2 regions of the Klebsiella sp. M041 genome follow, and region 2 is predicted to be linked to the other one. Evidence: predicted binding sites of a transcription regulator. Region 2 holds the regulator's gene; the other holds the start of a gene.
What was found. Region 2 encodes PurR, which represses purine synthesis genes. Its sites were predicted from a motif close to CANGCAAACGTTTGCNTG; they were not measured.
Positions count from the first base shown of each region.

Region 1: a site for PurR is predicted at 10,821-10,838, ahead of purL (phosphoribosylformylglycinamidine synthase). Genes of this name have one in related genera too.

Region 1 covers NZ_JCAXWU010000001.1:17,841-32,697, forward strand. Annotated here, with positions in the region: gene lepA (translation elongation factor 4) at 35-1,834, shown strand; gene lepB (signal peptidase I) at 1,850-2,824, shown strand; gene rnc (ribonuclease III) at 3,074-3,754, shown strand; gene era (GTPase Era) at 3,751-4,656, shown strand; gene recO (DNA repair protein RecO) at 4,668-5,405, shown strand; gene pdxJ (pyridoxine 5'-phosphate synthase) at 5,417-6,148, shown strand; gene acpS (holo-ACP synthase) at 6,148-6,528, shown strand; gene AC6CWS_RS00135 (YfhL family 4Fe-4S dicluster ferredoxin) at 6,541-6,801, opposite strand; gene AC6CWS_RS00140 (MurR/RpiR family transcriptional regulator) at 6,858-7,706, opposite strand; gene yfhb (phosphatidylglycerophosphatase C) at 7,918-8,553, shown strand; gene tadA (tRNA adenosine(34) deaminase TadA) at 8,616-9,125, shown strand; gene mltF (membrane-bound lytic murein transglycosylase MltF) at 9,122-10,738, opposite strand; gene purL (phosphoribosylformylglycinamidine synthase) at 10,914-14,801, shown strand.
Region 2 covers NZ_JCAXWU010000006.1:156,014-170,870, reverse strand. Annotated here, with positions in the region: gene punC (purine nucleoside transporter PunC) at 1-811, opposite strand, end outside; gene punR (DNA-binding transcriptional activator PunR) at 924-1,835, shown strand; gene purR (HTH-type transcriptional repressor PurR) at 1,854-2,879, opposite strand; gene cydH (cytochrome bd-I oxidase subunit CydH) at 3,172-3,264, shown strand; gene AC6CWS_RS09815 (MFS transporter) at 3,432-4,601, shown strand; gene sodB (superoxide dismutase [Fe]) at 4,661-5,242, opposite strand; gene AC6CWS_RS09805 (helix-turn-helix domain-containing protein) at 5,723-6,208, shown strand; gene AC6CWS_RS09800 (C40 family peptidase) at 6,163-7,035, opposite strand; gene AC6CWS_RS09795 (Grx4 family monothiol glutaredoxin) at 7,376-7,723, shown strand; gene rnt (ribonuclease T) at 7,771-8,418, opposite strand; gene gloA (lactoylglutathione lyase) at 8,555-8,962, opposite strand; gene AC6CWS_RS09780 (alkene reductase) at 9,041-10,138, opposite strand; gene AC6CWS_RS09775 (TetR/AcrR family transcriptional regulator) at 10,192-10,791, opposite strand; gene AC6CWS_RS09770 (DUF1289 domain-containing protein) at 10,931-11,173, shown strand; gene AC6CWS_RS09765 (aldo/keto reductase) at 11,222-12,118, shown strand; gene sodC (superoxide dismutase [Cu-Zn] SodC) at 12,188-12,709, shown strand; gene AC6CWS_RS09755 (FUSC family protein) at 12,702-14,726, opposite strand; gene AC6CWS_RS09750 (efflux RND transporter periplasmic adaptor subunit) at 14,726-14,857, opposite strand, start outside.

The DNA of each region.
Region 1 (14,857 bases), on a different contig from region 2:
TCATGATACTCGTAAGGCATAATTAACTCTAAATATGAAGAATATACGTAACTTTTCGATCATCGCTCACATCGACCACGGTAAGTCGACGCTGTCTGACCGTATCATCCAGATTTGCGGTGGCCTTTCTGATCGTGAAATGGAAGCCCAGGTTCTGGACTCCATGGATCTTGAGCGCGAACGCGGGATCACCATCAAGGCGCAGAGCGTCACCCTGGACTATAAGGCCAACGACGGTGAGACCTATCAACTGAACTTTATCGACACCCCGGGCCACGTGGACTTCTCTTATGAAGTTTCCCGTTCCCTCGCCGCGTGCGAAGGCGCGCTGCTGGTGGTTGACGCCGGGCAGGGCGTAGAAGCCCAGACCCTGGCCAACTGCTACACCGCGATGGAGATGGACCTGGAGGTCGTTCCGGTACTCAACAAGATCGACCTGCCTGCGGCCGACCCTGAGCGCGTAGCGGACGAGATTGAAGATATCGTCGGGATCGACGCCCACGACGCGGTGCGCTGCTCGGCGAAAACCGGCGTCGGCGTGACCGAGGTGCTGGAGCGTCTGGTGCGCGATATTCCGCCGCCGGAAGGCGATCCGGACGCGCCGCTGCAGGCGCTGATTATCGACTCCTGGTTCGATAACTACCTCGGCGTAGTGTCGCTGGTACGAATTAAAAACGGCACCATGCGCAAGGGCGACAAGATCAAGGTCATGAGTACCGGCCAGGTCTATAACGCCGACCGTCTGGGCATCTTCACCCCGAAACAGGTTGACCGTACCGAGCTGAAATGCGGCGAGGTAGGCTGGCTGGTCTGCGCGATCAAAGACATCCTTGGCGCGCCGGTGGGCGATACCCTGACCGCCGCCCGCAACCCGGCAGACAAAGCGCTGCCTGGCTTTAAGAAGGTGAAACCGCAGGTGTATGCCGGCCTGTTCCCGGTGAGCTCCGATGATTATGAAGCTTTCCGCGACGCGCTGGGCAAACTGAGCCTCAACGACGCCTCTCTGTTCTACGAGCCGGAAAGTTCTACCGCGCTGGGCTTCGGCTTCCGCTGCGGCTTCCTCGGCCTGCTGCACATGGAGATCATTCAGGAGCGTCTGGAGCGTGAATACGATCTTGACCTGATCACCACCGCGCCGACGGTAGTTTACGAAGTGGAGACCACCTCCAAAGAAGTTATTTACGTCGACAGCCCGTCCAAGCTGCCGCCGCTGAATAATATTCAGGAGCTGCGTGAGCCGATCGCCGAGTGTCACATGCTGCTGCCGCAGGAGTTCCTCGGCAACGTGATCACCCTGTGCGTGGAGAAGCGTGGCGTGCAGACCAACATGGTTTACCACGGTAAACAGGTGGCGCTGACCTACGAAATCCCGATGGCGGAAGTGGTGCTCGACTTCTTCGACCGTCTGAAGTCTACCTCCCGCGGCTATGCGTCGCTGGACTACAACTTCAAACGCTTCCAGGCGTCGAACATGGTACGCGTCGATGTGCTGATCAACGGCGAGCGCGTCGATGCGCTGGCGCTGATCACCCACAACGATAACGCGCCGTATCGCGGCCGCGAGCTGGTGGAAAAGATGAAAGATCTTATTCCGCGTCAGCAGTTCGACATCGCGATTCAGGCGGCCATCGGCAACCACATCATCGCGCGCTCTACCGTGAAACAGCTGCGTAAAAACGTGCTGGCGAAATGCTACGGCGGTGACGTCAGCCGTAAGAAAAAGCTGCTGCAGAAGCAGAAAGAAGGTAAGAAGCGTATGAAGCAGGTCGGTAACGTTGAACTGCCGCAGGAAGCGTTCCTCGCCATTCTGCACGTTGGTAAAGACGGCAAATAACCCTAAGGAGTTGGCATGGCGAACATGTTTGCCCTGATCCTGGTGATTGCAACCCTGGTGACGGGCGTTTTATGGTGCCTGGACAAGTTCATTTTTGCACCGAAACGTCGTGAGCGTCAGGCCGCTGCTCAGGCAGCGACCGGCGAGCAGCTGGACAAAAAGACGTTGAAGAAAGTCGGCCCGAAACCGGGCTGGCTGGAAACCGGCGCATCGGTTTTCCCGGTGCTGGCGATCGTTCTGGTGGTACGTTCATTCATTTATGAGCCGTTCCAGATCCCGTCAGGTTCGATGATGCCGACTCTGCTGATTGGCGATTTCATCCTGGTGGAGAAATTTGCCTACGGCATTAAAGATCCTATCTACCAGAAAACGCTGATCGAGACGGGTCATCCGAAGCGCGGCGACATCGTGGTGTTTAAATATCCGGAAGACCCGCGCCTGGACTACATCAAGCGCGCGGTGGGGCTCCCGGGGGATAAAGTCACCTACGATCCGATTGCCAAGCAGGTCACTATTCAGCCGGGCTGCAGCTCCGGACAGGCCTGCGGCAACGCGCTGCCGGTGACTTACTCCAACGTGGAGCCGAGCGATTTCGTTCAGACCTTCTCCCGCAGCAACGGCGGCGAAGCGAGCAGCGGTTTCTGGCAGCTGCCGAAGGGTGAAACCAAAGCCGACGGCATTCGCCTCACCGAGCGTCAGGAGACGCTGGGCGACGTCACGCATCGTATTCTGATGGTGCCGATTGCTCAGGATCAGGCTGGCATGTATTACCATCAGAGCGGTCTGCCGCTGGCCACCTGGATTGTGCCGCCGGGTCAGTACTTCATGATGGGCGACAACCGGGATAACAGCGCCGACAGCCGTTACTGGGGCTTTGTGCCGGAAGCAAACCTGGTCGGGAAGGCCACCGCTATCTGGATGAGTTTTGAAAAGCAGGAAGGTGAATGGCCGACCGGCGTGCGGTTATCGCGCATTGGTGGAATTCATTAATTTCATCTGCTGAATTCACGCCGCTGCTGTTATCGCAGCGGCGCGAATTATTTAGTATTTAAATCCATTCAAACTAACGACATCCCGTGTCGTTGCGTATAGAATATCCCCCCGAAGTTTTTGGTTGTCGCTCTGCCGGGTGACACTGCACACGAAAGCGTATTGGTCTGTTTCAACTTACTGTTTGAAGCGTATGCTCAGGTCGGTTTCGTGTGCTGCATCTTTGACGCATTCATTTATTGGTAACGCATGAACCCCATCGTAATTAATCGGCTTCAACGAAAGCTGGGCTACACTTTTCATCATCAGGAGCTGTTGCAACAGGCATTAACTCACCGCAGTGCCAGCAGCAAACATAATGAGCGCCTGGAATTTTTAGGCGACTCCATTTTAAGTTTCGTGATCGCTAATGCGCTGTATCATCGCTTTCCTCGCGTGGATGAAGGCGACATGAGCCGTATGCGCGCGACGCTGGTGCGCGGCAACACGCTGGCGGAAATCGCCCGCGAGTTTGAACTGGGCGAATGCTTGCGCCTCGGGCCGGGTGAACTGAAAAGCGGCGGTTTCCGTCGCGAATCGATTCTCGCGGACACCGTTGAAGCGTTAATTGGCGGGGTTTTCCTCGACAGTGATATTCAGAACGTTGAACGCTTAATCCTCTCCTGGTACCAGACTCGTCTGGACGAAATCAGCCCGGGCGATAAGCAAAAGGATCCGAAGACGCGTCTGCAGGAGTATCTGCAGGGTCGTCATCTGCCGCTGCCGTCCTACCTGGTAGTCCAGGTGCGCGGCGAAGCGCACGATCAGGAATTTACTATCCACTGCCAGGTCAGTGGCCTGAGTGAACCGGTGGTTGGCACAGGTTCCAGCCGTCGTAAGGCGGAGCAGGCTGCCGCCGAACAGGCGCTGAAAAAGCTGGAGCTGGAATGAGCGAAGAAAAAAGTTATTGTGGGTTTGTCGCCATCGTGGGTCGTCCAAACGTTGGCAAATCCACGCTGTTGAATAAGCTGCTTGGGCAGAAGATCTCGATCACCTCCCGTAAAGCGCAGACCACCCGTCACCGCATCGTCGGCATCCATACCGAAGGGCCGTATCAGGCGATTTACGTCGATACCCCGGGCCTGCATATGGAAGAAAAGCGCGCCATTAACCGCTTAATGAACAAAGCGGCCAGCAGCTCTATTGGCGATGTTGAGCTGGTCATCTTCGTGGTGGAAGGCACCCGCTGGACTCAGGACGACGAGATGGTGCTCAACAAGCTGCGCGACGCCAAAGCGCCGGTGATCCTCGCGGTCAACAAAGTGGATAACGTGCAGGAAAAAGCGGATCTGTTACCGCATCTGCAGTTCCTCGCCAGCCAGATGAACTTCCTTGATATCGTGCCGATGTCGGCGGAAACGGGGACCAACGTCGACACCATTGCGTCGATCGTGCGTAAGCATCTGCCGGAAGCGATCCACCACTTCCCGGAAGATTATATTACCGACCGTTCCCAGCGCTTTATGGCCTCCGAAATCATCCGTGAAAAACTGATGCGTTTCCTCGGCGCTGAGCTACCGTACTCCGTCACCGTGGAAATCGAACGTTTCGTGACCAACGAGCGTGGCGGTTACGACATCAACGGCCTGATCCTTGTCGAGCGTGAAGGGCAGAAGAAGATGGTGATTGGCAACAAAGGCGCCAAAATCAAAACCATCGGCATCGAAGCGCGTAAGGACATGCAGGAGATGTTTGAAGCGCCGGTGCACCTCGAGCTGTGGGTCAAAGTGAAATCCGGCTGGGCCGATGACGAGCGCGCCCTGCGCAGTCTCGGTTATGTTGACGACCTCTGAGTTAACGCAACGTGGATGGATGGCAGCGCGCCTTTGTCCTGCATAGCCGACCGTGGAGCGAAACCAGCCTGATGCTGGACGTCTTCACGGAAGAATCCGGTCGCGTGCGCCTGGTTGCCAAGGGCGCACGCTCCAAACGCTCGAATCTTAAAGGCGCTTTACAGCCCTTTACCCCCTTGCTGGTTCGCTTCGGCGGCCGCGGGGAAGTCAAAACCCTGCGCAGCGCGGAAGCTGTCTCGCTGGCGCTGCCACTCAGCGGCATCACCCTCTACAGCGGTCTTTACGTTAACGAGCTTATCTCCCGCGTGCTTGAGCACGAAACGCGCTTCTCCGAACTCTTTTTTGACTACCTGCACTGCATTCAGGCGCTCGCCGGGGCCAGCGGCTCGCCGGAGCCTGCGCTGCGGCGCTTTGAGCTGGCGCTGCTCGGGCATCTGGGCTATGGCGTGGATTTTCTCCACTGTGCCGGGAGCGGCGAGCCGGTGGACGACACCATGACCTACCGCTATCGCGAAGAAAAAGGCTTTATTGCCAGCCTGGTGATTGATAACAACACGTTTACCGGGCACCATTTGAAAGCGTTGGCGAGTCGCGAGTTTCCTGATGTTGATACGTTGCGCGCCGCGAAGCGCTTTACCCGTATCGCCCTGAAGCCCTATCTCGGCGGCAAACCGCTCAAGAGCCGGGAATTGTTTCGCCAGTTTATGCCCGCGCGAAAGGCGCGAGCGGATAATACGAATAATGATTAACGAGGATTGTCATGGCTGAATTACTGTTAGGGGTCAATATTGACCATATCGCGACCTTGCGTAACGCCCGCGGCACCGCTTACCCGGATCCGGTTCAGGCGGCTTTCATTGCCGAACAGGCCGGCGCCGACGGCATAACCGTGCATCTGCGCGAAGACCGCCGCCATATCACCGATCGCGATGTGCGTATCCTGCGCCAGACGCTGCACACCCGCATGAATCTTGAAATGGCGGTCACCGAAGAGATGCTGACGATCGCCTGCGAAACCAAACCGCATTTCTGCTGCCTGGTGCCGGAGAAGCGTCAGGAAGTGACCACCGAAGGCGGACTGGACGTGGCCGGCCAGCGCGACAAGATGCGTGATGCCTGTCAACGCCTGGCGGATGCCGGCATCCTGGTCTCCCTGTTTATCGATGCGGATGAAGCGCAGATCAAAGCGGCAGCGGACGTTGGCGCGCCCTATATCGAAATCCACACCGGCTGCTATGCCGATGCTAAAACCGACGCTGAGCAGGCGAAGGAGCTGGAACGTATTGCCAAAGCGGCCACCTACGCCGCCAGCCTCGGCCTGAAGGTCAATGCGGGTCACGGTCTGACCTATCACAACGTGAAAGCGATTGCTGCGCTGCCGGAAATGCATGAGCTGAATATCGGCCACGCGATTATTGGCCGGGCGGTAATGAGCGGCCTGAAAGAGGCGGTGGCGGAAATGAAACGTCTGATGCTGGAAGCGCGCGGCTAATGGCCATCCTCGGGCTGGGTACCGACATCGTCGAGATCGCCCGCATCGAGGCGGTGATCGCCCGCAGCGGCGATCGCCTTGCCCGCCGGGTGCTGAGCGACCATGAATGGAGCATCTGGGAGCAGCACCAGCAGCCGGTGCGTTTTCTGGCGAAACGCTTTGCGGTCAAGGAAGCAGCGGCGAAAGCGCTGGGGACCGGGATCCGCAACGGGTTGGCCTTTAATCAGTTCGAAGTTTACAACGATGAGCTGGGCAAGCCGAAGCTGCGGCTATGGGGTGAGGCGCAACGGCTGGCGGAACGACTGGGGGTGAGCCATATTCATGTCACGCTCGCCGATGAGCGCCATTACGCCTGCGCCACGGTGATTGTCGAAAGCTAAGCCGGGAAGCGGTTAAATTTTATCCGCGTGGTGCATCAGGACGAATTTATCCCACAGCTGCTCTTCATTCTCGACGTGTGCCGGATCTTTCAGAATGGTATTTGGGATCGGGCACACCTTCTGGCAGGTGGGCGTGTCGTAATGGCCCACGCATTCGGTGCAGCGGTCGCTGTTAATTTCATAAATGCTGTCACCCATCGAAATGGCCTCATTAGGGCACTCCGGCTCGCACATATCGCAGTTGATGCATTTTTTGGTAATTAACAGCGCCATCAGGAAAATCTCAGAAACAACACAAACAGGGCGGGCATTATACGCCCATTTTCTGCTCAGACCAGCTTTTTCACCAGCGCTTCGCTATGGCGAATGCGCTCCGGCGCCCGCTCCAGATCCTGCTGCACCAGCCCCATAAACAGCAGGTCGGTGAGCATCATTTGCGCGCTGGTGGAAGAGATGGCCGCGCTGCGCGTCGCCTGCTCTTCGGCGATGGTGTACAGGCAGTGGGTCGCCTGCTGCTGCAGGGCGTTAGGGCTAAAGCCGGTGATCGCCAGGATCCTGGAGCCCACGCGCAGCGCTTCACCGGCCGCCATATTGATCTCCCGACGCTCGCCGGAGTAAGAGATCGCCAGCAGCAGATCGTCGCTGGACATGGCCTGCACCGTCGCCAGCAGGGCGTGCATATCCTGCTCCGAAACAGCGTTGACGCCGATCTTCATCAGTTTCCAGCTAAAGTTACGCGCCACCAGGCCGGACGCGCCAATCCCGGTGACGATCACCCGCCGGGCGTTGCGCAGCAGCGTGACGGCTTCCCGTAGCGTCTCTTCAGTGTTGACGTCCAGCGAGGCATGCATAGCGGCGACATTGTCTTTAATGAGTTTCTCGCCCACCAGACGCAGCGGGTCGTCACCGCGAATGTGGTTATGTACCGGAACGGAGTGCGGATCCGGGCTGCTGGCCAGGGCTTCACTCAGTGCCAGCTTCAGCGCCGGAAAGCCTTTGAACCCCAGTTTCTGGGCAAATTTAACCACGCTGGACTGACTCACACCGGCTTCCACCGCCAGCTGCTGCGAGCTGAGGTGCCGGGTGTCATCGGGTTGGCTCAGAATAAAATCGGCCAACTTTTTGTCGCTCGCCGCCAGGGTGGGATAGCGCTGACGAATACGCGTTAAACAGTTCATTGGAGCTCCGCTGGAGCCGTCCGGCTCGTGACTGACAGAATTTTTATTCGATTATAAGGGGTATACCACGAATTAAAAATTCATAAGCCACAATTTTTCCTTCGCCTGCTAATTTAATTCTTCCTTAACGGCAGGGATGTTTTCCCTCTTCATGGCATAAGACTGTTAAGCTTACCCTAACGAGAAGCGAATCCTGATAGAAGGAGGCAGTTTGCAGCACAGTGAACGGAGAGTGGTGTTTTTCGATCTGGACGGAACCTTGCATCAACAGGATATGTTCGGCAGTTTTCTGCGCTACCTGCTGCGCCACCTGCCGCTGAACCTGCTGCTGGTGGTGGCGATGGGGCCGGCGATCCTTGCCGGGCTGGCGGTGTGCGGGCGGGCGGCGCGCTGGCCGATGAGCCTGCTGCTGTGGGCGTCAACCTTTGGCCGCCGCGAGGCGGTACTGAAGCGGCTGGAAGCGGAGTTTGTCGGCTGGTTTCGTCATCATGTGACGGCGTTTCCGGTGGTTCATGCGCGGCTGACGGCCTACCTGACCAGTACCGATGCCGACGTCTGGTTGATCACCGGCTCGCCGCAGTCGCTGGTGGAACAGGTCTATCGCGATACCCTCTGGCTGCCGCGGGTGAATCTGATAGCCAGCCGCACCGCGCGCCGCTGGGGCGGCTGGGTATTGACCCTGCGCTGCCTGGGCCATGAAAAGGTGGTGCAGCTGGAGAAAAAGATTGGCGCTCCGCTGCAGCTGTATAGCGGCTATAGCGATAGCGAGCAAGATAACCCATTGCTCGGCTTTTGCCAGCATCGCTGGCGGGTCACCCCGCAGGGAGAGCTGCAGCAACTGGAGTAATAGTGTGTAATTGATAGCTCCCATGTATAATGCGCCCCGCTTTTTCTGCTGGAGTGGCCGCTGTGTCTGACCTCGAACTCAATGATGAATACTGGATGCGTCATGCCCTGACGCTGGCGAAGCGCGCCTGGGAAGAGGGCGAGGTGCCGGTGGGCGCGGTGCTGGTGCATAACAATCAGGTCATTGGCGAGGGCTGGAACCGGCCGATAGGCCGTCACGACCCCACCGCCCATGCGGAAATTATGGCCTTACGCCAGGGCGGGCTGGTGCTGCAAAACTATCGCCTGATCGACGCCACGCTGTACGTGACCCTCGAGCCCTGCGTGATGTGCGCGGGCGCGATGGTGCACAGCCGTATCGCCCGCCTGGTGTTTGGCGCCAGGGATGCCAAGACCGGCGCCGCCGGCTCGCTGATGGATGTTCTGCACCACCCGGGAATGAACCATCGGGTTGAGATTAGCGAAGGCGTGCTGGCGGGATCCTGCTCTGCCATGCTGAGCGACTTCTTCCGCTGGCGGCGGGAAGAGAAAAAAGCGCTGAAGAAAGCCCGGGAGCAGAACGGGGAAAGTTAATACAGGTGGCCGGGGAGTTTCATCCGGGCATTATCCATCTGTTTATCGGCGCGAAACTTGAAAAAGGGCAGGGTGGTCTCCTGCGGCTGTTCGAGCTCATTGGGGAGCACCGCCGGGTAATCCTCCGCCAGGGCCAGCGTTTGCTGCTGCTGGCGCTCCTTTTCTGACAAATAGCCGACAAGGCTTATCTGATATTTGCGGATGTTTTCCACATAGGCGTAGGCCTCATGGCCGCGGGCATAGCCGTATTTAAGTTTGCTGTAATAGGGTTTCTGGCTCAGCAGGGGTAAACGCAGCTTAACGTCTGCCCAGCTGTTGGGATTGCCTTTCTGTTTGCGGGTGAGCGCCATGGCGTCCAGCATATGGGCATAGCCCATATTGTAAGCGGCCAGCGCAAACCAGATGCGTTCATCTTTCGGGATCGAATCCGGCACTTTATCCATCATATCCTGGAGATAGCGCATACCGCCGTCGATACTCTGCGCCGCATCGGTCCGGTCAGTCAGCCCCAGACTCTGCGCCGTATTACGCGTAAGCATCATCATGCCGCGCACGCCGGTAGGCGAGGTGGCCTGCGGATCCCAGTGGGATTCCTGCCAGGCGATGGCGGCCAGCAGGCGCCAGTCGATCTCGCGGGCGTACTTTTCAAACAGCGGCTGCACCTCCGGAAGAATGTTTTCCACCGCGCGCAGGAAGGTGCGGGTATCGACATAATCGAAATCGTTGCCGTGGCCGAGGTACTTCTCTTCCAGGCGTGCCAGGGTGCCGTCTTCATTAATATTGTTGAAGAAATCAAGCATCGCCGCCGACAGCGAATTATCGTCGTCCCGGGCGCTGAACCAGGTGACCGGCTGTTCGTCGGTGATATCGAGGGCTACCGCCAGCTCCGGATGGACGCGCTGGAACAGGCTGACGGCCACCGAGTCGGCGATGGTGTAATCGAGTTTGCCGTCAATCACCGCCTGCATCAGCGCGGTGGTGCCGCGCTTTTCGTCCACGCGCCAGGCAAGATCCGGGTATTTCTCCGCTTTCAGTACCTGCAGGTCGTTGATCGCCACGTGACCCGGGGCGATGGCGAGCTGCTCGGCGGTCAGCGCCGCGAGGCTGCGCGGCCGGGTATTGCCGACGCGATAGACCAGCTGTTGGGAAACGGAGTAGTAGCCAGGGCCGGCCTGGTAGTTTTTCACCCGCTCCTGGTTATAGACCAGCCCGGCGGCCAGCATATCGGCCTGACCGTCGTCGAGGTCGTCAAACAGCTGGCTGATGTTCTGACGGACGGTTATCTTAAGCGTCACGCCGAGGTAGTCGGCAAACTGCTTCGCCAGTTCGTAGTCCAGGCCGAAGGTTTTATTGTTCATGGTGGCGAAGGTCATCGGCGAGTTGATGGTGCTGATGCGTAGCTCGCCGCGAGCGATAATGCCCGCCACCCGGTTCTCCGGTTTACCGGACCAGGGGATCGACGGCCACAGGGCAGCCGCCAGCAAAAGGGTGACAATGCCGATGAGCAGATAATTAATCTTTAATTTTTTCAGCGCGTTAATCTTCTGCAGCTTCAGGTTCCTCAGCAGGCGATGTCCGGAAAAAACGCAAGGTTGTCGTCGAATGAGCGGCATTCTGCTTAAGAATGCGCCAGTTGGCAACTTATTCGCGATGGACGTCACATTTATTGATAAACAGCATCAATGATTTTATTTCTACGCAAACGGTTTCGTCGGGGCGCAGGATTCACTATAATGACGCCCGTTTCCCCCCCTGGCTCACCCTGAAAGCTTCGAAGACGAGAGACTTATGATGGAAATTTTGCGTGGTTCACCTGCACTGTCGGCATTCCGTATTAATAAACTGCTGGCACGATTTCAGGCGGCCAACCTTCCGGTAAGCGCCATATATGCCGAGTATATTCATTTTGCCGATCTGAACGCCCCGCTGAGCGCTGACGATCGCGAGCGCCTGGCGCGACTGCTTAAGTATGGCCCGAGCTTAAACAGCCATACCCCGACCGGTAAATTACTGCTCGTGACCCCTCGCCCTGGCACCATCTCTCCCTGGTCTTCTAAAGCTACCGATATCGCCCATAACTGCGGCCTGGCTCAGGTTGTGCGTCTGGAGCGCGGCGTAGCGTATTATGTTGAAGCCTCGACCCTGACCGAAGCGCAGTGGGCCGCGGTGGCGGCGGAACTGCACGACCGCATGATGGAGAGCGTCTTCGACGCGCTGGAAGCGGGCGAAAAGCTGTTCGCTCACCATCAGCCGACGCCGGTGACCAGCGTTGACCTGTTGGGCGAAGGGCGTCAGGCGCTGATTGACGCCAACCTCCGTTTGGGGCTGGCGCTGGCAGATGACGAAATTGACTACCTGCAGGACGCCTTTACCCGTCTGGGACGCAATCCGAACGATATCGAGCTGTATATGTTCGCCCAGGCGAACTCAGAGCACTGTCGTCACAAAATTTTCAACGCCGACTGGATCATCGACGGCGAACAGCAGCCGAAGTCGCTGTTCAAAATGATCAAAAACACCTTCGAAAAAACGCCGGACTACGTCCTGTCGGCCTATAAAGACAACGCCGCGGTGATGGAAGGGTCTGAAGTGGGGCGCTATTTTGCCGACCACCAGACCGGACGCTATGACTTCCATCAGGAGCCGGCGCACATTCTGATGAAGGTGGAAACCCATAACCACCCGACGGCCATCTCCCCATGGCCGGGCGCGGCAACCGGCTCCGGCGGCGAAATCCGCGATGAAGGCGCCACCGGCCGCGGCGCGAAGCCGAAAGCGGGCCTGGTGGGCTTCTCGGTTTCCAACCTGCGCATCCCGGGCTTCGAACAGCCGTGGGAAGAAGATTTCGGCAAGCCGGATCGCATCGTCACCGCCCTGGACATCATGACCGAAGGCCCGCTGGGCGGCGCGGCGTTTAACAACGAATTTGGTCGCCCGGCGCTGAACGGCTACTTCCGCACCTATGAAGAGAAAGTTACCAGCCATAACGGTGAAGAGCTGCGCGGCTACCACAAACCAATCATGCTGGCCGGCGGTATCGGCAACATCCGCGGCGAGCACGTGCAGAAGGGCGAGATTACCGTCGGCGCGAAGCTGATCGTGCTGGGCGGTCCGGCGATGAACATCGGCCTCGGCGGCGGCGCGGCGTCTTCCATGGCCTCCGGCCAGTCCGATGCCGACCTCGATTTCGCCTCCGTCCAGCGTGACAACCCGGAAATGGAGCGTCGCTGTCAGGAAGTGATCGACCGCTGCTGGCAGCTGGGCGACGCCAACCCGATCCTGTTTATCCACGACGTCGGCGCCGGCGGTCTCTCCAACGCCATGCCGGAGCTGGTCAGCGACGGCGGCCGCGGCGGTAAATTCCAGCTGCGCGATATCCTGAGCGATGAGCCAGGCATGAGCCCGCTGGAGATCTGGTGTAACGAATCGCAGGAACGTTATGTCCTGGCGGTCGCCCCGGAGCAACTGCCGCTGTTCGACGAGCTGTGCCGCCGCGAGCGCGCGCCTTATGCGGTTATCGGCGAAGCCACCGCCGAGCAGCACCTGAGCCTGAGCGACAGCCACTTTAACGATCAGCCGATCGATCTGCCGCTGGACGTCCTGCTTGGCAAAACGCCGAAAATGACCCGCGACGTGCAGACCCTGAAAGCCCAGGGCAGCGCGCTGGATCGCCAACCGATTACCATCGCCGATGCGGTTAATCGCGTGCTGCACCTGCCGACGGTGGCCGAGAAAACCTTCCTCGTGACCATCGGCGACCGCACCGTGACCGGCATGGTCGCCCGCGACCAGATGGTCGGCCCGTGGCAGATCCCGGTGGCCAACTGCGCGGTCACCACCGCCAGCCTCGACAGCTACTACGGCGAAGCGATGGCGATGGGCGAGCGCGCCCCGGTTGCTCTGCTGGACTTCGCCGCCTCCGGCCGTCTGGCGGTTGGCGAAGCGCTGACCAATATCGCCGCCACGCAGATTGGCGAGCTGAACCGCGTGAAGCTGTCGGCTAACTGGATGGCCGCCGCCGGCCACCCGGGCGAAGACGCGGGTCTGTATGAGGCGGTGAAAGCGGTGGGCGAAGAGCTGTGCCCGGCGCTGGGCCTGACCATTCCGGTCGGCAAAGACTCAATGTCGATGAAAACCCGCTGGCAGGAAGGCAGCGAGCAGCGTGAGATGACCTCTCCGCTGTCGCTGGTGATCTCCGCCTTCGCTCGTGTCGAAGATGTTCGTCATACCGTCACGCCGCAGCTCTCGACGGAAGATAACGCCCTGCTGCTGATCGACCTCGGTAAAGGGCACAACGCGCTGGGCGCGACGGCGCTGGCGCAGGTCTATCGCCAGCTCGGCGACAAGCCGGCTGACGTGCGCGATGTCGCGCAGCTGAAAGGCTTCTGGGAGGCGATGCAGGCCCTGGTGGCGCAGCGTAAACTGCTGGCCTACCACGACCGCTCCGACGGCGGCCTGTTGGTCACCCTGGCGGAAATGGCCTTTACCGGCCACTGTGGACTGGAAGCGGATATCGCCGCGCTGGGCGACGACCGTCTGGCGGCGCTGTTCAACGAAGAGCTGGGGGCGGTGATTCAGGTCCGCGCCGCAGACCGTGAGGCAGTGGAAGCCATTCTGGCGGTTAACGGCCTGGCGGACTGCGTGCATTACCTCGGTAAAGCGGTCGAGGGCGATCGCTTCGTGCTGACCGCCAGCGGTCAGACGGTGTTTAGCGAAAGCCGCACCACCCTGCGCATGTGGTGGGCGGAAACCACCTGGCAGATGCAGCGTCTGCGCGACAACCCGGCCTGCGCCGATCAGGAGCACGAGGCGAAAGCCAACGACGCCGATCCGGGCCTTAATGTGAAGCTCTCGTTTGATATTAATGACGACGTCGCCGCGCCTTACATTGCCACCGGCGCGCGTCCGAAAGTGGCCGTCCTGCGCGAGCAGGGGGTGAACTCTCACGTTGAAATGGCGGCAGCCTTCCATCGCGCCGGCTTTGACGCCATCGACGTGCATATGAGCGACCTGCTGGCGGGCCGCACCGGTCTGGGCGATTTCCATGCCCTGGTGGCCTGCGGCGGCTTCTCCTACGGCGACGTGCTGGGGGCAGGCGAAGGCTGGGCGAAGTCGATTCTGTTCAACGAGCGCGTGCGCGATGAGTTCGCGACCTTCTTCCATCGTCCGCAGACCCTGGCGCTCGGCGTGTGCAACGGCTGTCAGATGATGTCCAACCTGCGCGAGCTGATCCCGGGCAGCGACCTGTGGCCGCGCTTTGTGCGCAACCAGTCTGACCGCTTTGAAGCGCGCTTCAGCCTGGTGGAAGTGACGCAAAGCCCGTCTCTGCTGCTGGAAGGCATGGTTGGCTCACAGATGCCGATTGCGGTCTCCCACGGCGAAGGGCAGGTGGAAGTGCGCGACAGCGCGCATCTGGCCCAGCTGGAGAGCAAAGGTCTGGTAGCGCTGCGCTTCGTGGACAACTTCGGCAAAGTGACCGAAACCTATCCGGCGAACCCGAACGGTTCCCCGAACGGTATCACCGCGGTGACCAGCGAAAGCGGGCGCGCGACCATCATGATGCCGCACCCGGAACGCGTCTTCCGCACCGTAAGCAACTCCTGGCACCCGGAAAACTGGGGCGAAGACAGCCCGTGGATGCGTATCTTCCGCAACGCGCGTAAACAGCTGGGTTAATCTTCCCGAAGCGTGTCTCGCGAACGTATCGGCCCCCTGCTCAGGCAGGGGGCTTT
Region 2 (14,857 bases):
TTTGTTGCCCGGACCATTTTTGCAGCAGCGCGCGACAGCCATAGCCGCCCACCAGAAAAGCGATGGTCTGCGGGATATAGCTCAGGCCGATGGCGGTCGGGCCGTAGCCCATCTCATGAAGGATAAACGGCGAACCGGTAAGCCAGGCGAAGAAGCTGGCGGAACAGGCGGCGTAGATCAGGACGTTGCCGCTGTATTCCCGGGAGCGCAGCAGCGCCAGAAAAGTGATTTTCTTTTCAGCCACTGTGGCCGACTTAGCGGCGGCCTTCAGGCGCAGGGCAGGCAGCATCAGCAGCAGAGTGATGGCAAACAAGGTGGCGAAGATGGCTTGCCACTCGAAGTGCACCAGCAGCCAGCTGCCCAGCAGCGGGGCCAGCGCAGGGGACAGTCCTACCAGCGGCATAATAGTGGCGAAGATGCGGTTGGTGCGCTGGGCGGGATAGTAATCGGTCACCATCGCCTGCCAGGTGACCGCCGCGGCGCAGACGCCAATCGCCTGCAGAAAACGCAGCGCCAGCATCAGCGTGGCGTTCTGCACCCACAGCATTCCCAGGCAGCCGACCGCGAAAATCGCCAGGCCGCTCAGCAGCACCGGTTTGCGCCCGTAGCGGTCTGACAGCGGCCCCCAGAAGAGCTGGCCCAGCGCGAAGCCGGCGAGGAACAGGCTCAGGCTGGCGCTAATGGATGCGGCGGAGGTGTCGAGATCCTGCTGCATGGCGGCAAATGCCGGCAGGTACATATCGGTGGCCAGAAAGCCCAGCACGCTCAGGCCGGCCAGCCAGACTAAAAATCCTTTCCCAGGTTGTGACATAACGTTCTCATTTTTGGAGTACAGGTACGATGCCGCAGAGTGTAGGGAGTGCATTGTGGCTTGTGAAACGCTAATATTTGTCACATGCATTCAAAAATTTTGCAGGCAGAAAATGTGGTCTGAATACTCTCTGGAAGTGGTTGATGCCGTCGCCCGGAACGGCAGCTTTAGCGCGGCGGCGCAGGAGCTCCATCGGGTGCCTTCCGCCGTCAGCTATACCGTGCGTCAGCTCGAAGAGTGGCTGGCCGTCCCGTTGTTTGAGCGCCGTCATCGTGATGTGGAGCTGACCCCCGCCGGGGTCTGGTTTTTACAGGAAGGGCGCTCTGTTATCAAAAAAATGCAGATCACCCGCCAGCAGTGCCAGCAAATTGCCAACGGCTGGCGCGGGCAGTTGTCGATCGCGGTGGACGATATCGTGAAACCCGCGCGGATGCGCCAGATGATCGTGGATTTCTATCGCCATTTTCCCGACGTCGAGCTGATCGTTTTTCAGGAAGTGTTCAATGGCGTATGGGATGCGCTGGCCGACGGCCGCGTGGAGCTGGCGATTGGCGCAACGCGCTCTATTCCGGTCGGGGGCCGCTATGCGTTCCGCGATATGGGGATGCTGAGCTGGGACTGCGTGGTGGCGAGCGATCACCCGCTGGCGAAGATGGCGGGGCCGCTGAGCGACGATGTCCTGCGCAACTGGCCGTCGCTGGTGCGGGAAGATACCTCGCGTTCGTTGCCCAAACGGACAACGTGGCTGCTGGATAACCAGAAGAGGGTGGTGGTCCCCGACTGGGAATCGTCGGCAACCTGTCTGTCGGCAGGACTCTGCGTCGGCATGGTGCCAAGCCATTTCGCCCGGCCATGGGTGGATCGCGGCGAGTGGACCGCGCTGGCGCTGGAAAATCCGTTTCCGGATGCGGCCTGCTGTCTGACCTGGCAGCAGAATGATGCTTCGCCGGCGTTAAACTGGATGCTGGACTACCTGGGGGACAGCGACACGCTGAATCGGGAGTGGCTGCGGGCGCCGGAGTGATCCGCGCCCGCCAGTGCTTTAGCGACGATAGTCGACAAACGGGCCATCCGCCACCGAGCGGCGTTCGACCAGCCGAGGGTGCACTTCAATAGACTGCGACTCTTCGCGCTTGTTGACGATACGATCCAACAGCATATTGAACGCGGCTTCGCCCAGCGAATCTTTCGGCTGATGAATGGTGGTTAACGCCGGGCTGAAATAGCGGGCGTTGCGCACATTATCATAACCGATCAGCGAAATGTCCTGCGGCACGCGCAGCCCCATTTCATCCGCGGCGCAGATAGCGCCCATCGCCATAATGTCGCCGCCGCAGAAGACCGCCGTTGGACGGTGTTGTTGGCTCAGGATCTGCTGCATGGCGCGGTAGCCGGACTCCGGCTCGAAGTCGCCCTGTACAATCCAGTTTTCCGGCACGCTGATATGCGCCTCTTTCATCGCCTGCATGAAGCCGGCCAGTCGCCCCGCGCCGGTGTTGCGCTCCAGCGGGCCCGGGATCACGCCGATTTCGCGGTGACCGCGTTCAATCAGGTAACGTCCGGCGATATACCCGCCCTGGAAGGCGTTATCGATTACCGCATCGGTAAAGTCAGCTTTTGCTTCGCCCCAGTCCATCACCACCATCGGAATATGGCGATACTCTTCCAGCATGCTCAGGACGGAGTCCGGGTATTCGGAACACATCACCAGCAGACCGTCGACGCGTTTTTGCGCCATCATCGACAGATAGGCCCGCTGTTTTTCCGGGTCGTTCCAGGCGTTGCCGAGAATCAGGGTATAGCCCTTCTGGAAGCAGCTCTTTTCAACGGACTCAATGATTTCAGCGAAATAGGCGGCTTCGCTACTGGTCGCCAGCAGGCCAATCGATTTTGTATGATTGACTTTCAGGCTGCGGGCCACGGCGCTCGGCGAGTAGTGCAGCTCTTTAATCGCCGCCCATACCGCATTGCGCGTCTCTTCGGCAACGAAACGGGTTTTGTTAATTACATGTGATACAGTTGTAGTGGAAACGTTTGCGCGCTTCGCTACATCTTTAATAGTTGCCATTACATCTCACTCCATGCCTTGACCTGATCGCCTGATCATCGATACGTAAACGTTTGCCTACACACACCCTGAATACAATTTTCAACATTGCATCACGTCGGGAAAACGACACAGAACGACAGGAAGGGGTCAATGGCCGATACGCTTTTAAATTAGCGTGGGATTTTGTCCGATCTTGGGGCAAAGTGGAAGAGCAAAAATGTGCATCGCCCTAAATCCCGGAAGATTTTTGCGATTTTTTGTGCAAAAATGAGCAAGCTCACTTTTGGTGTGGGGATAACAAGAGGGAAAAATGATGGATACCAATTTAAAGTTTTCGCTGATCACCACGATTATTGCCCTCGGCGTGATCGTCGCATTCAGCCTGACCGCCATACTGCACTAATGTTCCGATGAGGGAGGAGCGCGGCCTCCTCCCCGTATCCCGCCATTATTATCAATTCTGCAAAAATCTTTTGTCATTTCGTTCACTTTTGTTTTTTTGTGATTGATGTCATGCTTTTGGCTTCTGATGTTACGCCGTCCTCCCTGACGGTCTGATGGAGTCATTGAATGAAAATCAACTTTCCTTTACTCGCGCTGGCGATCGGCGCCTTTGGCATCGGGACCACCGAGTTCTCCCCGATGGGATTGCTGCCGGTGATTGCCAAGGGCGTGGACGTCTCGATACCGGTAGCGGGAATGCTGATCAGTGCGTATGCCATCGGCGTCATGGTCGGCGCGCCGCTGATGACCCTGCTGCTGTCCCATCGCGCCCGACGCAATGCGCTGATTTTTCTGATGGGGATCTTCACCGTCGGCAACCTGCTGTCATCCATGGCGCCGGATTACACCACGCTGCTGCTGTCGCGCATTATTACCAGCCTCAACCACGGCGCCTTTTTTGGCCTGGGGTCGGTGGTGGCGGCCAGCGTGGTACCCAAGCACAAGCAGGCCAGCGCGGTGGCCACCATGTTTATGGGCCTCACCATCGCTAATATCGGCGGCGTGCCTGCCGCGACCTGGCTTGGAGAAACCATCGGCTGGCGGATGTCCTTCCTCGCCACCGCGGGGTTAGGCCTGCTGGCGATGGTGAGCCTGTGGTTCTCCCTGCCGAAGGGCAGCGCGGGCGAACGGCCGGATGTCAAACAAGAGCTTTCGGTCCTGTTACGGCCGCAGGTTCTTTCTGCCTTACTGACCACCGTGCTGGGCGCCGGGGCGATGTTTACGCTGTATACCTACATTTCGCCGGTACTGAATTCGCTGACCCATGCTTCATCGCTGTTTATCACCGCGATGCTGGTGCTGATTGGAGTTGGTTTTTCGCTGGGCAACTATCTGGGCGGCAAATTCGCCGACCGGTCGGTCTCCCGCACGCTGAAAGGCTTTCTGCTGCTGCTGATGGCGATCATGCTGGCGATACCGCTGCTGGCGCAATCCCAGGCGGGTGCGGCCATCAGTATGATCGTCTGGGGCGCAGCCACCTTTGCGGTAGTGCCGCCGCTGCAGATGCGAGTGATGCGCGTGGCGCATGAGGCGCCGGGTCTCTCTTCTTCGGTGAATATCGGGGCGTTCAACCTGGGCAACGCGCTGGGCGCCGCCGCCGGCGGGGCGGTGATCTCCGGCGGACTGGGATATGCGTTTGTGCCGGTAATGGGCGCGATTATTGCCGGTCTGGCGTTGCTGCTGGTCTGGTTTAGCGGACGAGCGCAGCCGGAGGAGGCCTTTGCCAGCCAGTCATAAACGGTTGGGAAGGGTGTAAAAAAAACCGCAGCAGGGGTCACTCTGCTGCGGTTTGTCGTTTATGCGGCCAGGTTAGCGGCAACAAACTTCCAGTTAACCAGCGCCCAGAAGTGGTCCAGATAGCTTGGACGGGCGTTGCGGTAGTCGATGTAGTAAGCATGTTCCCAGACGTCAACGGTCAGCAGCGGCTTCGCGTCGGTGGTCAGCGGGGTACCCGCGTTGCTGGTGGAGACGATAGCCAGGCTGCCGTCGGCATTTTTAACCAGCCAGGTCCAGCCAGCGCCAAAGTTTTTCGCCGCGGCGTCGGTAAATTTGGCCTTAAACTCTGCGAAGCTGCCGAAGGATTTGGCAATCGCGGCCGCCAGCTCGCCTTCCGGTTCGCCGCCGGCGTTCGGCGCCAGGCAGTTCCAGTAGAAGGTGTGGTTCCAGACCTGCGCCGCGTTGTTGAAAACGCCGCCTTCAGAGGTGCGCACGATCTCTTCGAGCGATTGACCTTCGAACGCGGTGCCTTTGATCAGGTTGTTGAGGTTAGTGACATATGCCTGGTGGTGTTTACCGTAGTGGTATTCCAGGGTTTCTGCGGAAATGTGCGGCGCCAGGGCGTCTTTTGCATATGGTAATGCAGGTAATTCAAACGACATTGCTACTCTCCTTATAACTTTTTTGTTTTATCTCACATTGACAAGATGAGGTTTTCACCTGAATCGCGTTCTGACCGCCCGACGCTGTCGCGTCCCGGGCCTGTTATTGTATTGAGAATGTTAACATTTGCCGCAGGCAGTGAAAAGCCTTACAACGATAAAGGCTATTATCGCCGGCGCAACTGCCGAAGGCTTAACCGTTTTCTGCGTAGCGGCGCGTTAAGACGCCCGCAGATGTTGCAAAAATGTATAAGTAAAAGGAGGCTGGGTCTCCAGCCTCTCACCGCGATGGTTAATTTCTCAGCAGGCCATCTTAAGACCCCGTAGCGCAAACGGCTGAATGAAAATAAGCATTTTAAATCAAATAATTAATGACGCTATGCTTTCAGGCAATCGCCGCTATGCCAATAATTCATTGTCTATTTTGATATTTGTATGACAAATATAGCCGCCGGCAGTAATTTCCACAGGATGGCTACGATGGCAAAAACAGATGAAGTGGTAAGCCCGAAAATGATCCCGGTCGTGCAGGGGATCGTTGACTGGATCGAAGCACATATTTTTGACACCCTGCCGGTAAGCGCGATAGCGAAAAAGTCCGGCTACTCGCACTGGTATTTCCAGCGGCAATTCGCCATGGTGACCGGCTGCACGCTGGCGAGCTACGTCAGCCGCCGGAAGATGACCATCGCGACAATCTACTTAACGCAGACCGAGGCCTCCATGCAGAGTATTTCCCAACGTCTGGGGTACGACGGGCAGGCGGCGTTCTGCCGCACCTTTCACCGTCACTTTGGCATGTCGCCCACCCGCTATCGTCGGGAAGCGCCAGTCACAGAGGCGAATATGCAGTTTCCCCTGACGGTGGGGGCGGAGAACGCGCAGGTGAAGAGGGCTGCCGCCGTAGCGGCAGACCGGGATCAACGAATGGTTTTCGGGGTCATGACGCGACGGGCGCCGACGTAATGGCGTACCCAGTAATCTTCGCTCAGGGAGGTGATTTGAATATCGCGCCCCGTGCGCGGGGACTGAATGAATTTCCCGTTGCCGACGTAAACGCCAACGTGGTCGGCAGTGCCGCGTCCGCGGGTGCGGAAGAAGACCAGGTCGCCGCTCTGCAGTTCGTCACGATCGACCGGACGCGCATCGCGCAGGTGGTACATTTCATTGGCGGTACGCGGGATATGAATCTTGACCAGGTCTTTGTAGGCGTAATAGACCAGCCCGCTGCAGTCGAACCCGGTGCGCGGCGAGGTGCCGCCCCAGCGATACGGTTTACCCAGCTGGCCCATCAGTTTGTTCATGGCGGTACTCTGCGCTTTTTGCACCCGGACTTTATGCGCGTCGGCGATCGTCAGATTCGCTTCGCTGGCCTCGGGTTTACAGCGTTTTTTATAGCCCTTACGCACCACGCATTTGCTTTTGACGCTGTTCAGCGCCAGGGCCGGCTCGGCGCTGGCGGCCACCGTTTTTGCGCACTGCTTTTTATACCCTTTACGCAGCACGCATTTTTTCGTGGCGCCGGCGGACTGACGATGAAGCGCGGTTTGGCTTGCTGCGGTAGAGCGGGTAGGGAGCCGGGTGCTCGAGGATTTTTTACTGGTGGTTTTAGCGGTGGTTTTACTTTTTTGACTGGTTGCTTTTTTCTTGCGCTCTGAGCCGCTTTTCGCGGGCAACGCCTTTGGCGAGGCGGAGGCGTGCGTATGCCCTGAAGCCTGAGCCAGTGGCGTGAATGAGATAGATGTGAACAGTAATGCACAGAGCGATATCGCGATTTTGTTTAGCCGCGCCACTGAGCAATCCCCTGATTAATTACAGACATGTACAAATGCCTGACGATGAATGACAAACCGGAACGATTCTAAAGCATAAAAACCCGGAAAGTTAATATTCTTTTGTATCAAAAATGTCGATTGGTTAACGATTGCAAGAAAACGCGTCAGACATTGACCGCCTCGCACAGAAAATGCGCAACGCGCGCCTGCCCGCGACGGCAAAATGATATTTTTAAGGCAACTTCGCGCAACAGAAGATAAAATATGAATAGTGAAAAAAATGTTATTATCGGTCCTGCCCTCGGGACGCTACAATGACAAGTTACTGCCGTAGAAAGAAGTTTAAGGAAGCACGACAATGAGCTCGACTTTAGAAAAGATCCAACGCCAAATCGCTGAAAACCCGATCCTGCTGTACATGAAAGGTTCGCCGAAGCTGCCAAGCTGCGGTTTCTCCGCTCAGGCCGTTCAGGCGCTGTCCGCCTGTGGTGAACGTTTTGCTTACGTTGATATCCTGCAGAACCCGGATATCCGCGCCGAGCTGCCAAAATATGCCAACTGGCCGACCTTCCCGCAGCTGTGGGTGGACGGTGAACTGGTGGGCGGCTGCGATATCGTCATCGAGATGTACCAGCGCGGTGAACTGCAGCAGCTGATCAAAGAGACAGCGGCGAAATACCACACTGACGAGCCGAAAGCGGAATAATTCCCGCGGTCAGTAAAAAAGCGACTTCCTGGAAGTCGCTTTTTTTATCACTCCGGCGTCGCCACCGGCAGCGGCCAGCCGCCCAGACGCTTCCAGCGGTTCACTATCTCGCAAAACAGCTGTGCCGTCTGCTCGGTATCGTAGAGGGCGGAGTGGGCCTGCGCGCCGTCGAACGGCATACCCGCGGCAATACAGGCTTTCGACAACACCGTCTGGCCCAAAGCCAGCCCGCTCAGCGCGGCGGTGTCAAAGGTGACAAACGGATGGAACGGGTTGCGTTTAAGCCCCGCCCGTTCGGCGGCGGTCATGGTGAAGCTGTGGTCAAATGTGGCGTTGTGCGCCACCATGATAGCCCGACTGCAGTCGCTCTCTTTCATCCCTTTGCGTACCATTTTGAAGATGGCATGCAGTGCGTCGTATTCGCTCACGGCGCCGCGCTCTGGATCGTGCGGGTTAATCCCGTTAAAGGCCAGCGCTTCGGGCTGAAGATTGGCGCCCTCGAAAGGTTCAACATGGAAATGCAGCGTTTCATCGGGCATCAGCCAGCCTTGCTCATCCATCTTCAACGTAATGGCGGCGATCTCCAGCAGGGCGTCGGTTTTGGCATTAAATCCTGCGGTTTCAACATCAATCACCACTGGATAAAAACCGCGGAAACGGTCGCACAGACCATTCAGTTGAGCGTTCTCGGACATCAGATTCTCTTAGCTGGAAAAAAGTAGCGCGCATTATGGCAAATTTTGCCACGGCTTGCAGCAGGCAGGGGTGAAAACAACGGGCGCCGCAGCGCCCGGGCGAACGAGGATAATGAAGTCGCTATGGTCGGGGGGGTTAGTTGCCCAGCCCTTTGCCGGCGTCTTTCTCTTCAATCAGCTCGATTTTGTAACCGTCAGGATCTTCCACGAAGGCGATAACGGTGCTGCCACCTTTTACCGGCCCGGCTTCGCGGGTAACGTTGCCCCCGTTCTGGCGGATCCGTTCGCAGGCTTCGGCGGCGTTGTCGACGCTCAGCGCGATGTGACCGTAGGCAGTGCCCAGCTCATAGCTGTCCACGCCCCAGTTGTAGGTCAGTTCGATCACCGCGGTATCGCTCTCTTCGCCGTAGCCGACGAAGGCGAGGGAGTATTTGTACTCCGGGTTTTCGCTGGTGCGCAGCAGCTTCATGCCCAACACATTGGTATAGAAGTCGATAGAACGTTGCAGGTCGCCAACGCGCAGCATGGTGTGGAGTAAGCGCATAATGTCCCCTATGCAGTTTATTTGATAGATCAGAGCCTTGAGTATAGCGGCGATACGTCGCCGCTATCAATGGAGGGATTACAGCGTAGGATAATCGGTGTAGCCTTCCGCGCCGCCGCCGTAGAAGGACTCCGGGCGCTGCGGGTTGAGCGCCGCTTTTTTCTGCAGGCGGGCAACCAGATCCGGGTTGGCGATGTAATCGCGGCCAAAGGCCACGGCATCAATCAGCCCTTTGCTGATCAGGTCGTTGGCTTTTTCAACGGTGTAGGCGCCAGCGCCAATGATCACGCCCGGGAAGCGGTCGCGAACTTTCTGACGGAAGGCTTCGCTGTACGGCTTGCCGCCCGCCCAGTCCGGCTCGGACATGTGCAGATAGGCGATACCGCGTTTCGCCAGCTCGCTAATCAGATACAGCGCGTCTTCTTCTTCGTTCGGGCCATTATCCACATTCTGGAAGCTGCCAATCGGCGACACGCGGATGCCAATCCGGTCGGCGCTCCACTCTTTGCTCACGGCGTCAACCACCTCCAGTACCAGACGGGCGCGGTTTTCCACGCTGCCGCCATACTGGTCGGTACGCTGGTTCGCCGACGGCGAGAGGAACTGGTGCAGCAGATAGCCGTGGGCCGAGTGCAGTTCAACCAGATCGAAACCGGCGTCACGGGCATTGCCCACCGCCTGACGGAAATCATCGACGATCCCCGGGATCTCTTCGGTTTCCAGAGCGCGAGGCATCGAGGTATCGGCGCGGATGGCGTGGCCGTTTTCGTCGCGCAGCGAGGTGCGGGTGCCGGCGCTCAGCGCAGACGGCGCTACCGGGGCGGCGCCGCCGGGCTGCAGGCTGCTATGGGAAATTCGCCCGGTATGCCACAGCTGCACGGCGATATGGCCGTTTTCCGCGTGAACGCCGGCGGTGATTTTCTGCCAGGCGGCAATCTGCTCCGGGCTGTGCAGGCCTGGCGCGCCGGCATAGCCTTTGGCCTGGGCGGAAATCTGCGTCGCTTCGCTGATGATTAGCCCGGAGCTGGCGCGCTGACGGTAATATTCGCCCATCAGCGGGGTAGGGATATCGCCCGGCTCGATGCTGCGCAGACGCGTCAGAGGAGCCATAAATACGCGATTAGGGACGGTGACGGCACCGACTTTCAACGGGGTGAATAATTTTGATTCCGACATAATGACTCCTGAGTAGACCGGTCGTCTAGGAACTGATGAAATAAAAACGCCTGTTAAACAGCAGGCGCCGCAATAATCTGTTTCGCGTGGGCAAGGGCGCTCTCCAGCGGCGTTGCGCTACGCGTTATTTTGGCCTGCAGGTTGGCGCCGAGCCACAGGGAATAAAGCACCTGCGACAGGGTCATGGCCTCGCCGTCAAATGTCAGACTGCCTTCCTGACGTCCTTTCTCCAGCGCGTCGCCCAGCAGGGCGATGATCTGGCTGGCGCCGTGGTTCATGGCGGTGCGCATGTCTTCCGACAGATCGCAGACCTCTGCCGACAGCTTGACGGTAAGACACCCGCTAATAATTCCCTGCTGGTAAAACTGATTCAGCGTGTGCTGATAGTAGGCCAGCAGCCGATCGCGATAGTTGCCGTCGCCATGGGCGAAATGCTCGACCAGGCGCTGCAGATATCCGGCGAAATGGTTTTCCAGCAAGGCGACGCCGAAGGCTTCTTTAGAGCGGAAGTAATGATAGAAAGAGCCCTTGGGCACTTCCGCCGTCTTCAGGAGTTCGCTCAAGCCCATGCCGGTAAAGCCGCGATGCATGCAAAGCCGCTCGCCGGTGGCCAGAATATGTTCTCGGGTATCACAATCGCTGTGTCTGTTCATGGAGCACACTGTAGTAGACCGATTGGTCTAATGCAAGACCCGGCGCAAAAATGTTAGCTGGCGCAGCACGTAGTGAACAAAATTTGCGTCAGCGCGGGGAAACGTCTTCAATGAAAGGAGATGAGGGGACAGGAGGCGTGTGGTGGCAGAGCAGTTAGAGTTTTTCCCGGTGCAGAGCCCGTGCCGGGGAATTTGTCAGACCGATGAGCGCGGCTACTGTCGCGGCTGTTTCCGTAGCCGTGAGGAACGTTTTAACTGGCAAACGATGAGCGATGCGCAGAAACAGGAGGTATTGCGTCTGTGCCGTCAACGCCTGCTGCGCAAAATCCGCGCAAACAGGCCAGAGGCGGCGGAAGAACCGCAGCAACCCTCACTGTTTTAAGCCAAAAATTACGTATACTCAGAGCACTTTTTTATTGAGGAAGCGGTTATGGTTCAGCGTATTGCTATGGCTCCCCAGGGGCCGGAATTTTCGCGTTTTGTGATGGGCTACTGGCGTCTGATGGACTGGAAAATGTCGCCAGGCGAGCTGGTCAGCTTTATCGAACAGCATCTTGATTTAGGTATTACCACCGTCGATCACGCCGATATCTATGGCGATTACCAGTGTGAATCCGCCTTTGGTGAAGCCCTGAAGCTGGCGCCGCATCTGCGTAGCCGAATGGAAATTGTCAGCAAATGCGGCATTGCCACCCGGGCGCGCGCTGAAAACACCATCGGTCACTACATTACCGACCGGGACCACATCGTGCTCAGCGCTGAGCAATCGCTGAGTAATCTGGCGACGGACCATCTCGATCTGCTGCTGATCCACCGGCCGGATCCGCTGATGGACGCCGATGAGGTGGCTGAAGCCTTCCTCGCGCTGCATCACAGCGGCAAAGTACGTCATTTCGGCGTCTCGAACTTTACCCCTGCCCAGTTCACCCTTCTGCAGTCGCGCCTGCCGTTTACGCTTGCTACCAACCAGGTGGAGATCTCGCCGGTGCATCAGCCGTTGCTGCTCGACGGCACCCTCGATCAGCTGCAGCAGCTGCGTATTCGCCCGATGGCCTGGTCCTGCCTCGGCGGCGGCCGCCTGTTTAATGAAGAGGGCTTTCAGCCGCTGCGCGACGAGCTGGCCCAGGTGGCCCACGAGCTTAACGCCGACAGCATCGAGCAGGTGGTTTATGCCTGGGTGCTGCGCCTGCCATCGCAACCGCTGCCGATTATCGGCTCGGGCAAAATTGAGCGCGTGCGCTCGGCGATTGTGGCTGAAAAACTGAGTATGACCCGTCAGCAGTGGTTCCGTATCCGCAAAGCCGCGCTCGGTTACGACGTGCCATAACAGGCATTTCGCCTCCGGAAACCTGTTCCTGGTTTACACTTAACAGGGAGACAGCCATCCGGAGGTGTTATGCAACGATGTATTCTCGCTATCCTTTCCCTCGCATTTTGCGCTGGCGCGCAGGCCGTCAGTGAAGATGTGCAACTTAATCTCGTGACCAGCCAGGGCGTTGGTCAATCCATCGGCAGTGTAAAAATCACCGAAACCGACCGCGGACTCGAATTTGCTCCCGATCTGCGAGCGTTGCCGCAGGGCAAGCACGGCTTTCATATCCATGCAGAAGGCAGCTGCCAGCCGGCGATGAAAGAGGGCAAAGCCGTGGCCGCCGGAGCGGCGGGCGGACATTACGATCCGCAACATACCGGTAAACATGAAGGGCCGCTGGGCACCGGACATCTTGGCGATTTGCCCCTGCTGGTGGTCAACGACGCGGGCGTGGCTGACCAGCCGATTATCGCTCCGCGCCTGAAAACGCTGGCGGAAGTGAAAGGCAAAGCGCTGATGGTTCATGTCGGCGGCGATAATATGGCCGACAGTCCGCAGCCGCTGGGCGGCGGCGGCGAACGGTTTGCCTGCGGGGTGATTAAGTAATCTTTTCGCCAATCGTTCCGGCGACCGGAGCCTGTTCCAGCTGCGATAGCGCGCAATACAGTCGCCAGATCGCGGCGGCCAGCTCCCGGGCCGCCGGCTGATGATGGTGGTTCAGAACCTCGCAGATCCGCAGCAGCTCCTGCAGCGTGGTGGCCAGCGGCCGCTGCTGCACGCCGCGCTCGCTCATCACATCGCGCAGCAGGTTGATACACAGATCGCGCACCTGGGCGAGCGGATCGGAGCGGGTTTCCCACTCACGAAGCTGCCAGACCACGTGGGAGCAGTTCAGTAAGACCACTCCCCAGCGCAGTAGCCAGCGGCGGGCCAGCGCATCCTGGCTCTGACTAAGCTGGCTGACGTGGTGATATACCAGCGATTCAAATTCGTGCTCGCTGTGCTGGGGGCGGCGGCTGAGCTGATCGACAAAGTGACGCCGTAACGCTCTGATGTGCCGTCGCCCTTTGCGGGCGTCCGAGCCGGGACTGAGCACCGCAAAAGCCAGCCACGCAAAGCCCACGCCGACAATCTTGCTTAAATTGTCATTGAAAAAGGCCGCATAGTCGTACACCGGTGGGTTGGTGACGGAGATAAACGAGCCCATAAAGACGATAAGCTGCCCCCACAGGCCGGCAAATTTTGGCCACTGCAGCTTGAGTAACTGCATGGTGGTCAGCAACGGGAACAGAAACAGCAGGAACTGCCACAGGTCGGTGATCTGCACCATCAGGCCAAATTTCACCACAAAACTGAACACCGACAGCAGGACCAGGGTCTGCATCAGCAGGGTCAGCGAGCGAAACGGCGAGGCCGACACCGAGTAGAGTACGCAGCAGATGGAGGCCAGGGTCAGGGCCGCCGCGCAGCTGGTCCACTGGGTACTGATCCCCCACGCGCCTATCGCCACCAGGGCGCAAAAGGTACGAATGCCGTTGAGCAGGGCTTCCGCCTGGTCCGTGTGGCGGGTCAGCGCGGGTGCGGAAGGAACATTGAACTCGGCGATCGCCGAGGCATTTTCAACCCGGCGGATCCAGCGGCTGCTTTCCAAATAAATGCGACAGAAATAGCGTAACCGCGCCCAGAAGGCGAGGTGGCGGTAATCCGCGCCCGGCGGCGGCGCCAGCGGCGCCAGAATGCGGGCGACGTGATAGCTGTCAGCATTGGCGGTGGCGAGCTCCGCAAGCAACGACTCCAGCACCTGGCGGGTATTGGCCGGGGCGTCAGGCCAGTTCAGCAGCATACGCCGCAGGCTGGAAATGACGCTGGTCATTCGGAGCTGTTGGTGCAGCAGGTAGTTCAGCAGGGGATTCTGCCGACGGAAGCGGTAGTGGCTCCAGAAGGCCTGGATGCGCAGCAGGTTCATGGTCAGGATCTGGCCAATTACGCTTTCATGGGCGGTGCGGATAGCATCCGTCGTTTCCGGTACCCACAGCAGACTGGCGTGCTCCAGCAGGCGGGCGTGCATGGTTTTCAGCGCCGTCAGCAGGTTGCTGCCATCGGAGGTGCTGGGCAGGATCATCATCATCAACCCGCCGCACAGGATCCCGACGATGACTTCGCAGACGCGCGACTGGGCAATCACCCATAGCTCGTAGCTGTCGCTGATATTAATCACCGGAAAGGCGATGATGGCGCAGGTATAGCCCGCCAGCTGAAAGGCGTAGGCCACGTTGTTGGTGAACAGGGCGCAGGCCCAGGTGCAGAGCGCCAGCCAGCCGGAGATACTGAACAGGAACAGCCAGGGATCGTTGAGCGTATGGCCCGCCAGCAGCAGGGCGGCGCAGGCGCCGAGCAGGCTGCCGGCAATGCGGCCAAAACTTTTACTGATCACCCCGCCGACGGTGGGAAAGCTGACCACCGCCGCGGAGGTCATCGCCCAGTAGGGCTCATCCAGATCCAGCGCGTAGGCGATGCTCAGCGCAAGACACATGGCGATGCCGTTACGCAGCGCGTATCGCCACTGCGGTCGGGTGGCTTTAACCCAGGGCAGCGTGCGCCATGACAGGGTCTGCAGATTCATCACTGTCCGCCGATCGAGACGGTGCAGGTGGTGCCGGAGACCAGAGTGACATCGGCCGGCAAGCTATCAAAGGCAATCCGCACCGGGACGCGCTGGGCGAGGCGGACCCAGGGGATATTCGGTTTGATATT